DNA from 3 places in the Fictibacillus sp. S7 genome. Region 2 is predicted to be linked to each of the others. Evidence: riboswitches for the same ligand, from Rfam matches in the RefSeq annotation. Region 2 holds a riboswitch; each other region holds the start of a gene.

Region 1 (4,990 bases), 500 kb from region 2:
TGATCAAGGATGATCCGGAGCTGACCGCGCGTATTCCGAACGGCCGCAACCCTGTCCGGGTTATACTGGATTCCACCCTGCGAATTCCCGTCTCCTCCAAAGTCGTGCAGGACAAAAAAGCAGAAACCTGGATCTTTACGACAGAACGGGCACGAGAGGAGAAACGCCAAGTGCTGGAAAGTCATGGTGTCTCCATCTTTACAACTAAAAGCCGGGATGGTCGGGTGAATCCAGAAGAGGTCTTACATCTTCTTGGAGAACAGCAAATCTCATCTGTGATGATTGAAGGAGGCGGAGCCGTCAATGCTTCTTTCCTTGAGCAGCAGCTCATCGACAAATTCGTGGTTTATATGGCTCCCAAACTCCTGGGCGGCAGCCTGTCGCCCACGTTTCTTGAAGGTCAGGGTGCTGAGCGGATGAGTGGAGCGGTGGATCTTCGCGAGATGACAGTGGAACAAGTCGGGGATGATTTTAAGATTACAGGATACCCTGTTTACAAGTAACAGAAGGAGCACAATGATGAAATTCGGGTTTGATATTGACGATACGTTGATTAATTTGAGAGGCTATGCCTTTACGATCTATAATAAAAAATTAAACAAAAACCTGGCGATGGATATTTTCGAAGCATTGAAAACGGTTGAAATCCATGAACCGTTCGGTCTGACGAATGCCGAAGGAAAAGAGATGTGGAACACTTTACGCGAAGAAATCTATTTCTCTGATTGCCCACCATACCCTGATGCGGTGGAAACCTTGCAGGAGTTGAAAGAACAGGGTCATGAAATTTATTACATCACGGCTCGTCCGGGAGAACACGGTGAACGGACGATGAATTGGATGAAGAAGCAGGGATTTCCTGTTGATGGCGATAAATTTTATTGCGGAATGAAGGATCATGAAAAAGTAAAAATCATTGAAGAGCTTGGCTTAGATTTTTATTTTGACGATAAACCAGGCGTGCTCGATACCTTATCATCAGGCTCTTTAAGAGTCGTGGTCAGGGACCAGTCGTACAACCGGCATTTTCAAGGGGAACGACTCTCGCATTGGAAAGAGATGAAGACGTTTCTTTCTTCAAAATAACAAAAATAACTGCGGCAATAAGCCCCTGTATATCAGAGGGCTTTTTTTTATTTTTCAAGAAACATTGACAAAACCATTGGATATACATATCATATAAGCAAATGTTGCGCTAAGGAAAAAAATAAGGGTGGAGGAAAAAGAAGTGGATGAGACTAACTATATCACTCTTTTTGAAGGGAAGAACGGCGACTTCATACAAATCACCTCCATGGATATCGAAGGTGTGATGAGAAGACGGCTGCTGGATCTTGGATTTGTACCAGGAGCAGTAGTGGAGGTTGTACGAAAGAGCCCGCTGGGCGATCCCATTGCTTTTCGTGTCAGCCAGACAACCATTGCCCTGAGAAGGGAAGAAAGTTCGAAGATTCAAGGGGAGTTGATGAATCGTGACTGAAACGTACCGGATCGCACTGGCCGGAAACCCAAACACGGGAAAAAGTACATTGTTCAATGCATTGACCGGATTAAAACAGCATACGGGGAACTGGGCTGGAAAAACCGTTTCACTTGCTGAAGGAACATTAAGCCATAAGGGGAAAGACTACCGGCTGATTGATTTGCCTGGAACGTATTCCATCTTCTCGAACTCCCGGGATGAGGAAGTGGCAAGAAATTATATTGTATTTGAAAAACCGGATGTGACACTTGTCGTGGTGGATGCAACCTCTCTGGAACGGAACCTGAACCTTGCTCTGCAAATACTGGAAATGACTCAAAATGTAATTATTTGCATTAATTTGATGGATGAGGCAGAAAAGAGAGGCATCTCGATCAATGAACGATTACTGACCCGCCGTCTTGGTGTTCCTGTCATAAAAATTTCAGCCCGGAACAAAGCGGGATTTCCCATGTTGCTCGACACCATCGAGCGCCTGGCAGAGGGCAAACTTGTATGCGAACCCGCGCGGATGACATACGACGAAGACATTGAAACAAAGATCGCTTCATTGGAGCCCCTTGTGGCTGATCTGGTGGAAGATCGCATCTCTTCCCGCTGGGTGGCTTTGCGCTTGTTGGATGGGGATGAATCTCTGCTGGATGAGTTGAAATCAAGGCTGAAGGTAAAGGAGGGATCGTCATGAATACAGAACTGGCAAGTTCAGGTTCTAGAGGAGATTTGAATGCTCTCTATGAAAAGGCACAGCAGCTTACATCACCAGATCTTCGTGATAAAATTGTGGGCAGCCTTTATCAGGAAAGCAAGCGGCTTTGCGAGGCGGGTGTTCATCATTCAAACACCAAACGTGATCGGCGAACGGAGAAACTGGATGCTGTTTTCACCTCTCCCATTTGGGGCTTTCCAATCATGATGGTCATGCTAGGCATTGTTTTTTATCTTACAATCGCCGGCGCCAACGTTCCATCTGACATGATTGCCCGGTTTTTCGGATGGCTCGAAAACTACATTACAGCCTTTTTCCAGTGGATGAGTGCTCCGGATTGGCTATATGGTGTTCTCGTTTTGGGTCTTTATCGCGGCACCACCTGGGTCGTAAGTGTGATGCTGCCGCCGATGGCAATCTTTTTTCCAACGTTCGCTTTGCTTGAAAACTATGGATATTTACCGAGAGTAGCGTTCAATATGGACCGCATCTTCAAAAAAGTGGGCGCACACGGCAAGCAGTCCCTGACGATGGCGATGGGGTTTGGCTGCAATGCTGCAGCAATGATGTCTTCGCGGATTATTGAATCACCGAGAGAGAGGATGCTTGCCATCCTAACCAACAATTTTGTACCATGCAACGGCCGTTGGGGAACACTGATTGTGCTGGCTTCCCTCTTTATGGCGGCAGGATATACAGGTGGAGCCAAGTCCCTTGTTACAACGTCGGTCATTGTTGGCATTGTGTTGTTTGGGATTCTTGTTACCTTTTTGGTCTCCTGGGTATTATCAAAGACGGTTCTCAAAGGGGTGCCTACCCACTACACACTCGAGCTTCCTGCATATAGAAGGCCAAAATTTTGGGAAACGGTCATCCGTTCATCACTTGAGCGTTCATGGGCGGTACTTCTAAGGGCTGTTAAGGTCGCTGCGCCAGCAGGTATACTGACTTGGGTGCTGGCTAATGTTACGGCTGGCGACACAAGCGTTCTTATGCATATCGTCAATTTCCTGGATCCTTTTGGACAGATGCTGGGGCTCGACGGCTATATTCTGATGGCATTCCTGATCGGGCTGCCAGCAAATGAAATTGTCCTTCCCATTTTGATTATGGGATATCTTTCTACAGGGGCACTGACAGAGGTTGATAACCTGGGAGATTTGAAACAAATTTTCGTAGACCAGGGGTGGACGTGGCTCACAGCATTGAATACGATGCTGTTTTCATTGCTTCATTTTCCATGCGGAACGACTCTGGTCAACATTTATAAAGAAACAAAAAGCATAAAATGGGCATTTTTGGCTTTTCTCATTCCAACCATGATCGCCATTTTCGTAACATTCGTTATTGCACAAAGTGTGAGAATGCTGGGATGATATAAAAACCAGGACCGTATGACCGGTTCTGGTTTTTCCTATATCAAATTCTTTAAAGAATTGTTATGATAAAAAAACAATTACATAAAATTTATGAGTGCTCAAGACCAAAAAGGTTGAGAGATAATAGGGAATCCAGTGTAATTCTGGAGCAGCCCACGCTACTGTAAAACCAGTTAAACCGGTAAGCCAGGAGACCTGCTTATAAATCTTGATTTCTGTGTCTTCGGTGGGAAGAAAGGGATAGTGTACGTTAGATCAAAACCTTGGCGCCTGCAGTCAAGGTTTTTTGTTAAATTGGAAGGGAGAGAAAAGGATGAAAAACCATTGGAAAAATGCCCGTATTCCGGCAATCGATGAAAAGATGGGAAGTGCTGCACAGACCTACATTCATTCATTAACAAAACCGGTTGGCAGTCTTGGAAGGTTGGAAGCTTTGGCGGTGAGTCTTGCCTCTATGACGAAAGAACGTTTTCCAATTGTATTTCCGCCGGGTGTTCTGATTTTTGCTGCTGACCATGGCATCGTTTCAGAAGGAGTGTCAGCCTATCCCCAGGAAGTAACGAGCCAGATGGTGCGTAACTTTTTGAATGGCGGAGCTGCAATCAACGTGTTCAGCAAACAAATCGGTGCCAAGTTGAACATCGTGGACATTGGAATAGCCGCTGATATTGACAGCCAGACCCTGATTTCCCGAAAAGTACGTTATGGCACGGCCAATTTCCTTGTGGAAGATGCAATGACCCGGGAGGACGCCGAGCAGGCTGTGGATGCGGGGTATCAGACGGCAAACGAAATGATAAAAAGTGGAGTAAAGTGTCTTATTCCAGGTGAAATGGGGATTGGCAATACGACGGCGAGCAGTGCCGTAGTCGCGGTGGTGAGCGGTGAAAAAGTCGGAACACTGGTTGGGACAGGAACCGGCATAAAAAAAGAGAAGCTGCAGGTCAAAAAAGAGGTCATTCAAAAGGCGCTGGAGCTGAGGAAACCGAATGCGGATGATCCGGTTGATATTTTATCCAAAGTGGGAGGGCTGGAGATTGCCGGAATGGCTGGAGCCATGCTGGCAGCATCCTCAAGCAGAATTCCCATTTTGGTGGATGGCTTTATCGCGAGTACGGCTGCCTTAATCGCAAAGATGATCTGCAGCCGTTCTGCTGATTATATGATCATGGGTCATCGCTCGGTTGAACCCGGCCATACGATGTTGATAAAGCTGCTTGAAAAGGAACCGATTCTGGATTTAGGCATGAGGCTGGGTGAAGGGAGCGGTGCGGCGGTTGCCTTTCCCATTCTTTTGTCTTCCTCACTTATGATCAACGAAATGGCGACATTTGAGACCGCTCAAATATCCGCCAAGAGCCAGGAAGGAGAAACACGCCTTGTTTACAAATGATGAAAAAGAAGCTGTCTATAAAGTCATTG
Region 2 (4,990 bases):
CACATCTCTCCTAACCTTAACGATTCTTAGGGTTTTTAGACCCTTGCTCTGATTATTTTATAGAAAAAATAAACGATTAACAGTCTTATATTATTTTCCTTTATATGGTATGATAAAGATGGGAGATAACATTCAAATGTTGATTTGAAGAAAAAACCATACATAAAAACATCTAAGCAGCGAATCAAAATAAGGTTGGGAGCATTTCTTCAATAAGAAGGAATGCTTCCTTTTCGTTAAATGACTTTGTTACATAAAATGAGACGGTGTATGAATTGGAAAGGAAATCGTAATCAGGTAATAGCTTCCATGGGTATGGTGTAATCCAGCTGACACTAAAAAAAGAACTGCCTTAGCAGTCCTTACTTTCCCGTATGCCGTTCCAGAAAATCATTGATTTTATAGGTCTCTTTTCCTCCGTATGTATAGCTGAATCCGTAAAGTGAAGCCTGGTTGGCGAGATCGCTCAGGATGCGGTAAAGATAGACGACTGCTCTCGGCTGGTTATCATTTTTGACTAAATGCTGGAGCTGGTTGATGTTGGAGATGTCTTTTGTGATTTTGGGGTCAGGAATGTTAGCGGCAAGCACTCGTAAACTCCCAAAATCGATATCGTTGAACTCGCTCCTGAAAATGGGAATATTTTTGATTTGGTGGGCAGTTGAAAGATAGCTGATTTGGTTATAGGTTTGTTGAATTTGTTTGGTTAACAGCAGTTCTGAAAAGTAAATGCGTTCTTTATACGGTGTGGGCTTAAGTATGGAGTGGCTTGCCGTGGTGCAGAGCATCAGGATGAAACAAGAAATGAGCAGTGTTCCTGTCGTAAGGGAGAGTGTGAGTTTTTTCAATTTGGCTCTTCATCTCCTTCGGTTTCTTTTTTTAAAGCCTACCAAGATTATCCTTGGAAATCAAATAATAGATGGGAGTTTTGTCAGGGGTGGCAGGGGCAGAAGGAACTAAAAAAGTAACTTTTCAAACAAAAAAGCAGGGATCTCCAACAAAATGACTATTGTGCATTTTCTGAAAGTATAGTAGGTTATGTTCAACACGATTTTTAACTGAATAGGTATTTAAAAGTGCTCAAGTGAACCTTGGGATAATAGGGAAACCGGTGTAAATCCGGTGCAGCCCCCGCTACTGTAAGCATTGATGGACTGTCGATATAGCCACTGGCCAAGAGCTGGGAAGGTGACAGATTCAGGTGATGTGCGAGCCAGGAGACCTGCTTTTAAATGAGTCATACAATTCTCGGAGGGAGGATGACGTCGTTTCTATGTTGCAATATAATCCATTTTGTAAAATGGTTTACATTCGCAGTTACAGGGTGGCCGCGTGTCAATCAACCTTCCGTTTACGTTGTTTAATCAACGGAATTTCTTAAAGGGGGCTGACATGAGAGGCTGCCCTTTTTTGCGTGGAAAAAAGTAGAGGAAGTGATGTTATGACGACATGGAACTTAAACGGAACAATGAGCCATGTGCTCATCTGCAACGGATCAAGCTGTATGAGAAAAGGCGGAGAGGAAGTGACTCAGGCGATTCGCGACGAAATTAAAAAGCTGAAGCTTGACCAGCAGGTGCACACGACCCGGACCCGCTGCAACGGACGGTGCAAGGACGCCTGTGTAGCGATCATCTATCCGGAAGGAACATGGTACAGCGTGCGGGATGAAGAGGCAGCAAGGAAACTTGTCACTAATCACTTGGGAAAAGGTGAAAAGATGAAACAGCATGTGATCTATGAATACGGCGAAGAAGGATTCTGTATGGAGGCAGAAAACGGCTGGACAACCGGCGTTGAGAAAGTGAAGGAAAAGGAGGCCATGAAGTAATGGAATTAATGACCTTTGCGGTGCTGGCGATTTTTATCGGCATGCGCCACGGATTGGATGGTGATCATGTCGCTGCGATCGCGGATATGGTGGGAAGCGAACGTAGACGAAAAAGACAGCTGACGCTGGGGGTCATGTATGCCCTCGGCCATGGAGCTATCGTCTTTTTGATCGGGCTTTTGTCCATCTATGTTGGGGCGAAATTGCCAGAAGGTGCGCAGAGCTATCTGGAGCTCGCCGTCAGTGTAACGCTGATTATTCTGGGCTTGATTATCATCCTGTCTATCTTTCAGCGGAAGAAAGACTATGAGTACAAAAGCCGATTAATGATTGTCATGGATTACATACGAAAACTGACCGGTTCAAAAAAAGAAACTTCAGATCTAACGAAATTTGGTATCATCAGCGCCTTTATCATCGGCGTTATCCATGGAATCGGAGTGGAAAGCCCGACCCAGATCGCAGCCGTTACCCAGGCGGCTGGTCTTGGCAGTGTCACAGGCGCCACCATGCAGCTCGTCCTGTTCGTAATCGGACTTTTAGCTTCCACCATCTGTGTAACATTCTTGTTCACCTGGGGCTTTATGAAAGCGAGCATGAAGAAAGGATTTTACATCGTACTGGGTTCCGTGACCGGCGTGTACAGCGTAGGGCTCGGGCTCTATATGATGGCCGAACTGTTGAAAGGAGGTTTTTAACATGAAAGGAAAGCTGCTCATTATCGGATTCGGACCTGGAAGCTATGACCACATTACCGAACGGGCAAAGCAGGCGATCCAGGAAAGTGACTGTATTGTCGGCTATAAAACGTATGTGGAACTCATCAGCGGCCTGATCACCGACCAGAAAATCATCAGTACCGGGATGTCAGAAGAAGTCAGCCGGGCTCAATCCGCTGTAAAAATGGCGGAAGATGGGCAAAAGGTGGCGGTCATCTCAAGCGGGGATGCCGGCGTTTATGGGATGAGCGGCCTCGTGTACGAGGTGCTCGTGGAAAAAGGCTGGAAGGAAGCAACCGGGGTGGAAGTGGAAGTGATTCCGGGGATCTCGGCGATCAATTCCTGTGCCTCCTTGCTCGGCGCTCCGGTCATGCATGATGCGTGTACGATCAGTCTGAGCGACCACCTGACGCCATGGAAGCTGATCGAAAAACGGATCGAAGCCGCAGCACAAGCGGATTTCGTCATCGCCTTTTATAACCCGAAAAGCGGAAGGCGCACAAGACAGATTGTTGAAGCTCAAAAAATTCTCCTGCAGCACCGTTCGCCGGAGACCCCGGTCGGTCTCGTAAAAAGTGCATACCGTGACCGGGAGAGCGTGGTGATCTCAAACCTGAGAGATATGCTCGACCATGACATTGGCATGCTGACGACGGTCATCGTCGGAAACTCACAAACCTTTTTGTATGATGAAAACAAACTCGTTACCCCAAGAGGTTATCAGCGAAAATACACGCTGAATACAGAAAAGCAGCGATTACGCCCGCATGAACGATTGCGCAAGGAAAATGAACCATGGGCGCTGCCGGACGAAGAGCCGGTGAGTGAAAAGGTCGAAGCTCAAGCTAGTGCTCTTCAGCTGGCGAATGAAGCGCTAGCTCTGGCGACCGGTAAGCAGGAGGAAGAGCCTGCAGAAGATATCATTCCATCCCGCATTGAATCCATTCTGGAATTTGGAGTGAGTCCCGGGCTGGTAAATAAAAAGTTTACGTCGAAACAACTCCTTACTTTAGCCGAAGTGGTCGGCGAGCATGGAGAGATGGAATACACACCGCACCATCAGATCAAGGTGCACCTGTCGACGGACGAGCCCGACCTCGTTACTGAAAAGCTAAAAGCGGAAGGCTTCCTGCTGCTTCCGGCGGGAGACGTGCTTCAGATCAAGGCGTGTGACTTTTGTGACGGAGAAAAGTACGATTCCATTCCGTACGTGGAACAGCTGCAGGAAGAACTTGGCGGACGGGCGCTTCCAAAGGAATTAAAGCTTGGATTCAATGGCTGCGGAATGGCTTGCTATGGAGGTGTTCAGGAGGATATCGGCATCGTGTTCCGCAAAGGCAAATTCGATCTGTTCCTCGGTGGCAAGCCGCTCAGCCGGACCGCGCATTCAGCCCAGCCAGTCATGGAAGGGATCGAACCGGATCAGCTGGTGGGCATCGTTACGGGTATCATCCAGGAATATGAAGAAAAAGGGCATCCAAATGAGCGGTTCTTTAAGTTCTTCAAACGCGTGCAAGAGGTTGGCGGATTCAAACATAAAGACATGGCTCCGGTCATTCAGCTCGAACCGGCTCCATGCGGAGATTAAGGAGGAAAAAAATGAAGGCAATTTTAATGGTAGGCCATGGCAGCCGGGATCCGGAAGGCAATGAGCAGGTTCGCACCTTTATCGACGAAATACGGACAAAGGTGGATTCCGGACTGCTGGTCGAAACGTGTTTTCTGGAGTTCGAAAGTCCTGATATTCATGAGGGGATTGAGAGTTGTGTTCAAAAAGGCGCCACTTCGGTAGCCGTGGTGCCGATCATGCTGCTTCCGGCAGGTCACTCCAAGATTCATATTCCAGCTGCGATCGATGAGGCGAAGGAAGCATACCCGCATATCAACTTTTCATATGGACGTCCGATCGGTGTCCATGAAGCGGCACTCGATATTCTCACTCATCGTCTGCAGGAGATCGGCGAGAATCCAGCTTCTCCTGATGAGGATACTGCGGTCATTCTTCTCGGGCGCGGAGGCAGTGATCCGGACGCCAACAGTGATCTGTACAAGATTACGAGACTGCTGTGGGAGCGTATGAACTATAAGATCATTGAACCTTCCTTTATGGGAGTGACCGATCCGCTCGTTGCCGAAGGAGTGGAGCGATGCATCAAGCTTGGCGCCAAAAAGGTCATTATCCTTCCGTACTTTCTGTTTACCGGCATCCTGATCAACCGGCTGGAGAAGATGGTGGCCGGTTTCAAACAGCAGTATCCGGACCATGAGTTCCAGCTGGCTCAGTATTTCGGTTTCCATCCGGATCTTCAGAAAATCCTTATCGACCGGATGGAGGAAGTACTTCAGGGAGAAGTGAAGATGAACTGCGATACGTGTCAGTACCGCCTGGATGCCATGGAGCATATCGACCACCACCATCATCATGATCACGATCATAGTC
Region 3 (4,990 bases), 270 kb from region 2:
GTACTTCTTTCTGCAATTCTTTAAAGATTTGGCAAAACAGCCGGACGTGAAGCTGTTCATCACGATTAATATAATTAATCATCGTGCTCGTACTCATCATTTTTTGGTTTCGCGCCAGGTTGTAGAAAAAGGCAAAGCCCGTATAGAAATTCAAGCCTTCAAGGACAACATCATAGACAATCGATTCCATAAATGTTCTCGATGTCGGATTTTCCGTAAACCGCGTATATCCCTCTGCTATAAAATCATTTCGTTCCCGCAGTACTTTATCATGCTTCCAGTACTCAAAGATTTCATCCTGCTTCTGCTTGTTTACAAGGCTTGAAAGCACATAGGAATAGGACTGGTTATGGACGACCTCCTGGAAGGAAAGCACAGTCATCAGCGCTGAAAGGCTTGAATCGGTGAGATACCCGGCAGCCCTGGAAGAATAGTCGGTTTGAATGCTGTCCAGAAAAGCCAAAAGCCCGATAATTTTGTTAAACGTATCCTTCTCCTCGCCGGAAAGCTGCTGATATTGCTTTACGTCGCCGGACATATTGATCTCAAACGGAGTCCAAAAATTAGCCAGCATATTCTTGTACATCGGATAAGCCCAACTGTACCGGACATCATCCCAGTTCAGTACGTTTGAACTTCTGCCATTCAGAATTCTCGTTGATGCATTCGGGGCTGTTACATCGTATAATTCTCGTTTGCTTAATGTTTTCATCCTTATCCTCCTAGCTCGAACAGCTTTCACAGTCTTCAAGTTCCGAAACAGATGTTGACCGCGTATAGTACGTGGTCTTCAGCCCTGATTTCCAGGCGGTCATATGAAGATCCAGCAGCTCTTTTGCCTTGATCGTACTCTTCACATAAAAGTTAAAGGAAATCGATTGGTCCACATGCTTTTGCCTTGCCGCATTTTGTTTAATGCTGAAATGCTGATCCACTTCATACGCCGATTTATAATACCAGTTCGTCAGGGGTGTCAGGTCGGGAGCGGTAACCGGAATTTTAAAATCCTTTTTCTCTTCTGAGTACTCTTTTTTGAAAATGGGATCCACAGAAGCAGTTGAATTCGCGATCAGGCTTGTTGTCGCATTCGGTGCAACCGCCAGCAGCCAGGCGTTTCGGATACCCGAAGCCTGAACCTCTTCCTTGAGCTTCAGCCATTTTTCAGATTGGTAGCCTCTTTGCTCAAAATAAATCCCGGTCTCCCAGTCAGACTCTTCAAAAGCCGGGTAGGAGCCTTTTTCTTTTGCCAATTCATTGCTGGCTTTGATGGTCAGGTAATTGACTTTTTCATACAATTCATCATTATATTGAACCGCTTCTTCCGATTCCCAGCGGATACCTTCAAGAGCCAGAAGATGATGAAGGCCAAACGTGCCAAGTCCGATTGCCCGGTACTTTTGATTAGTGAGCACGGCCTGCTTGACTTCAATACGGTTTTCGTTCAGATCAATCACATTATCCAGCATCCGGACTTGAATCGGAATAAGGCGTTCAAGTACATCCGCCTTTACAGCCCTGGCAAGAGAAATGGAGCTTAAGTTACAAGTTACATAATCACCGGGCCGTTTGGTGATAATTATCTTTCCATCCTCGGTAATCTCTTCTTCCACGGTTGTGGCTGACCCGTTTTGCGCAATTTCGGTACACAGATTGCTGCAGTAAATCATCCCTTCGTGCTTATTTGGATTGGCACGATTCACCGTGTCCCGGTAGAACATGTAAGGCACACCTGTTTCGAGCTGGCTTCTCATAATGCGTTTGAAAATCTCGATTGCCGGCACAACATCATAGCCGCCGGACCCCTTTTCACCAAAATATCCCTGATCTGCAGCGCGGACACATTCCTGGTACTTTTGACGGAAGCTTCCTTCTCCAGGCACTTCATCATAATAGTCATCCAGTTCATAACCCATTATCTTTTTGACCATGTAGGGATCAAACAGATACCAGTCATCCCGAGCTTCTGTTTTTTCCATAAACAAATCCGGGATGCAAAGGCCGAGAAACAAATCATGCACCCTTTGCCGTTCGTCCCCATTGTTCAGCTTGGCATCAAGGAATGAAAACAAATCCTTGCCAAACACATTATAGTAAATGGCAATTGCTCCCTTTCGCTGGCCCAGCTGGTCTACACTGACGGCGGTCTGGTTCAGCAATTTCGCCCATGGAATGATTCCGGAGGAATTTCCTTTGAATCCTTTGATCTCGGAGCCGAGACTTCTGATTTTACCGAGATATACGGCAATCCCCCCGCCCCCTTTGGAAAGAGTGGCTGCATCGGTTGTAGAATCATAGATTCCACGCAAGCTGTCCTCCATCGTATCAATGAAGCAGCTGGACAGCTGTCCATAGCTTTTTCCTGCGTTCGCCAATGTCGGTGTGGCAACGGTCATGTAAAGGTTCGACATCGCCCAGTATGCTTCTTTCACCAGGCCGAGACGCTTTTCTTCAGGCTCCCTGGAGAGCAGTGTCATCGCAACGATCATAAACCGCTCCTGTGGAAGCTCGTACACGCCGCCTTCATGTGAATGAGCCAAATAACGGTCTGCCAGGGTCCGAATGCCGATATAGGTAAACTTATGATCCTGATCCGGATTAATTACGCTCTCAAGCTCGTTGATTTCGGCGCTGGAATACATTCGCAGGAGGCTGCTGTCGTAAATCCCCATTCCGGTCAACTGCTCAATTAGTTCATACAGTGACCCATAAGGTTGTCCGGATTCATTGTTTCTGTTCTTTGCTGCCTCCCGGTACAGCTTTTTCAGGTGGATTCTTGCTGCTACATAGGTCCAGTCTGGCTCTTCCATGGAAATATTCTCAAGGGCATAAAGAACCCCCATGTTCAGCATCTTTTGTGTGGATTCCTCCTGATGGGCAAAATAGGTGACTTTTTCTATGTATTCATTTCTGTGCCTCAGCTGGGGAAATTCCTCTAAAATCTCCTGGAGTTCACCAATTATCTGCTGGACTCTTGAAATATCTGTAGCCATTTATAGCTCTCCTCTCTTTTCAAACAAAAATAAAAGGCCCATCCATTGGATGAGCCCAAAAACGACACGTAGTATGTAAAAAACAAAAAGCAGATTGGTGCCGCTTTTGTTTCTCACTCCCCGAAGAATCAAAACCGTGAAACAAATGGCAGGTCTACTGGCTACTGCTTCATCCTACTCCGGACCTTCCCATGTAAAAGCCACAGCTTTGTGCGCGTTCTTTACACAGTGGATCTCCGTTTCGTCCACATGACAGTTGCGGGGACAGCTCCGGACTTGCACCGGATTCCCTATTAAGTCTTTAACAGACACCTATTGTTTCATAATACTATATTTAGTTCCTTAAATCCTACTTTCACACTAAATATAGTAATTGTCAATACCTTTTCTTTATTTATTGTTATCCCAGATGGTACGTGCACAATATTTTATAATATCCCTTCGCCGGATAATGCCGATGAAATGGCCGTCATCATCCGTTACAGGTATAAAATTTTGGTCGGTTGCAAGCGTGATTAAATCTTCCATATTTGAATTAATGGAAACCGAAATATTATTCACCCGCTGCGGTACATCCTTTAACTTTGTTTTCACTACGTCATGGAAACCAAGATCAAAAGCCTCTTTCAGTTTCCACAGCAAATCCCCCTCTGTCAAAGTCCCGACATATTGTCCCTCCTCAGAAACGAGGGGAACAGACGTATATTTGTGATACGAAAGCTTTTCCAAAGCCTGCCTAATGGTCGATTCAGGATTCAAATATTTTACCTCATCTTTAGGCAATAGATAAAAAGCGATGTTCATGCTGTGATCTCCTTTAACCCTTAATTGCAGCTGTTCATTATATACTATAGCAAAAAGGATGGTCTTCTTTCACACAAAAAAAGCCCTGAGAAGGACTCTTATGCTTTATTTTTATTCCCACACTAAGAAGGTGTTAAACTTTTTTACCCGGTTCTATGACAGCATCCTGTTGATAGAGCCAGCTTTTATACTCTTCTTCAAGTTCGGATAATGGCGATTCCAGCTCCTTGCTGATCCCGGCCTTTTTAAGCATCTGAATCAAAAATTTTTTTCTTTCTTCAATCGCTTTCCGCAATATCCCGCCCATCTGAAACCTCCCGATAAAGCGTTTTCATAATCTAGTATACGTAGCTGCCGAATAAAAAGTTTCAGCGTCTGTCACGCTTAACTAAATTTATTGGCAGCTGTACCCTTTTATGACATGAGATAGGCAGAACAAGGAAATGATCTGTTACTTAGGCAAATCTTTATTGATTTCTCTTCGAACATGTCCGATTTCAGGAAGGATGAGTTTCTTCATGGCCAAAGATACCGCGCCGGATGATCCAGGCATTGCAAAAACAGCGGTGGAATCAATGACGCCTGCAACGGCTCTGCTCATAATTGCCGCAGAACCAATGTCTTCTGTATAACTCAGCATGCGAAATAACTCTCCATATCCCGGTATTTCCTTCGTAAACAGGGGCTCCAGCGTTTCGATGGTTACGTCCCGTTTGGCAATTCCAGTTCCCCCGTTGATCAGAATAACCTCTACGTCTTCTGCCTGGCAGCCTTCAAGAACAGCGGACCGAATTTCATCTACTTCGTCTTTTACAATCGCATACTGCGAAACGCTGTGTCCATTTTGAACGAGTTGATCTGTTATTAAGATGCCGCTTTTATCGGTTTCCTCAGTCCTTGTGTCACTCACTGTAATCACTTTGCAGCTTACTGATGAAGGTGATTCTTTTTTATGTTCTTCAACACTCATTTCATATCCCCTTTCCGCCATTCTACTTCTTTTTTCTTTTAATCAGCCATACCGCAATGGCAATGACGATGACGACAATAACGATAAATAACGGGGCAGATGAATTGGTTTTGCTTTCTGCTTTCTCTGCTTTTTGTTCTGATTTTTCCTTTTGTTTGGTTGCTGGCGCTTTTTCAGTGTTTTTTTCTGGTTCTTTTTTCGCTTCTTTCTTTTCTTCCGGTTGATC

What was found. A riboswitch is a leader RNA that binds a small molecule or an ion and turns the genes downstream of it on or off. The one in region 2 is predicted to bind cobalamin.
Region 1: another riboswitch for cobalamin. It lies ahead of cobT (nicotinate-nucleotide--dimethylbenzimidazole phosphoribosyltransferase); the one in region 2 lies ahead of DMO16_RS09260 ((2Fe-2S) ferredoxin domain-containing protein).
Region 3: another riboswitch for cobalamin. It lies ahead of DMO16_RS07755 (ribonucleoside-diphosphate reductase subunit alpha); the one in region 2 lies ahead of DMO16_RS09260 ((2Fe-2S) ferredoxin domain-containing protein).

Annotation. Positions count from the first base shown of each region.
Region 1 is NZ_QJKL01000001.1:2,304,640-2,309,629, reverse strand. It holds gene ribD (bifunctional diaminohydroxyphosphoribosylaminopyrimidine deaminase/5-amino-6-(5-phosphoribosylamino)uracil reductase RibD) at 1-503, shown strand, start outside; gene DMO16_RS11825 (5' nucleotidase, NT5C type) at 520-1,086, shown strand; gene DMO16_RS11820 (FeoA family protein) at 1,214-1,480, shown strand; gene DMO16_RS11815 (FeoB small GTPase domain-containing protein) at 1,473-2,168, shown strand; gene DMO16_RS11810 (nucleoside recognition domain-containing protein) at 2,165-3,565, shown strand; cobalamin riboswitch at 3,644-3,785, shown strand; gene cobT (nicotinate-nucleotide--dimethylbenzimidazole phosphoribosyltransferase) at 3,882-4,961, shown strand; gene bluB (5,6-dimethylbenzimidazole synthase) at 4,948-4,990, shown strand, end outside.
Region 2 is NZ_QJKL01000001.1:1,800,986-1,805,975, reverse strand. It holds gene DMO16_RS09265 (hypothetical protein) at 363-848, opposite strand; cobalamin riboswitch at 1,058-1,244, shown strand; gene DMO16_RS09260 ((2Fe-2S) ferredoxin domain-containing protein) at 1,442-1,831, shown strand; gene DMO16_RS09255 (cytochrome c biogenesis protein CcdA) at 1,831-2,529, shown strand; gene cobJ (precorrin-3B C(17)-methyltransferase) at 2,531-4,138, shown strand; gene DMO16_RS09245 (sirohydrochlorin chelatase) at 4,150-4,990, shown strand, end outside.
Region 3 is NZ_QJKL01000001.1:1,528,781-1,533,770, forward strand. It holds gene DMO16_RS07750 (ribonucleotide-diphosphate reductase subunit beta) at 1-712, opposite strand, end outside; gene DMO16_RS07755 (ribonucleoside-diphosphate reductase subunit alpha) at 723-2,990, opposite strand; cobalamin riboswitch at 3,121-3,321, opposite strand; gene DMO16_RS07760 (CBS domain-containing protein) at 3,381-3,794, opposite strand; gene DMO16_RS24170 (hypothetical protein) at 3,928-4,101, opposite strand; gene DMO16_RS07765 (MogA/MoaB family molybdenum cofactor biosynthesis protein) at 4,246-4,764, opposite strand; gene DMO16_RS07770 (copper resistance CopC family protein) at 4,787-4,990, opposite strand, start outside.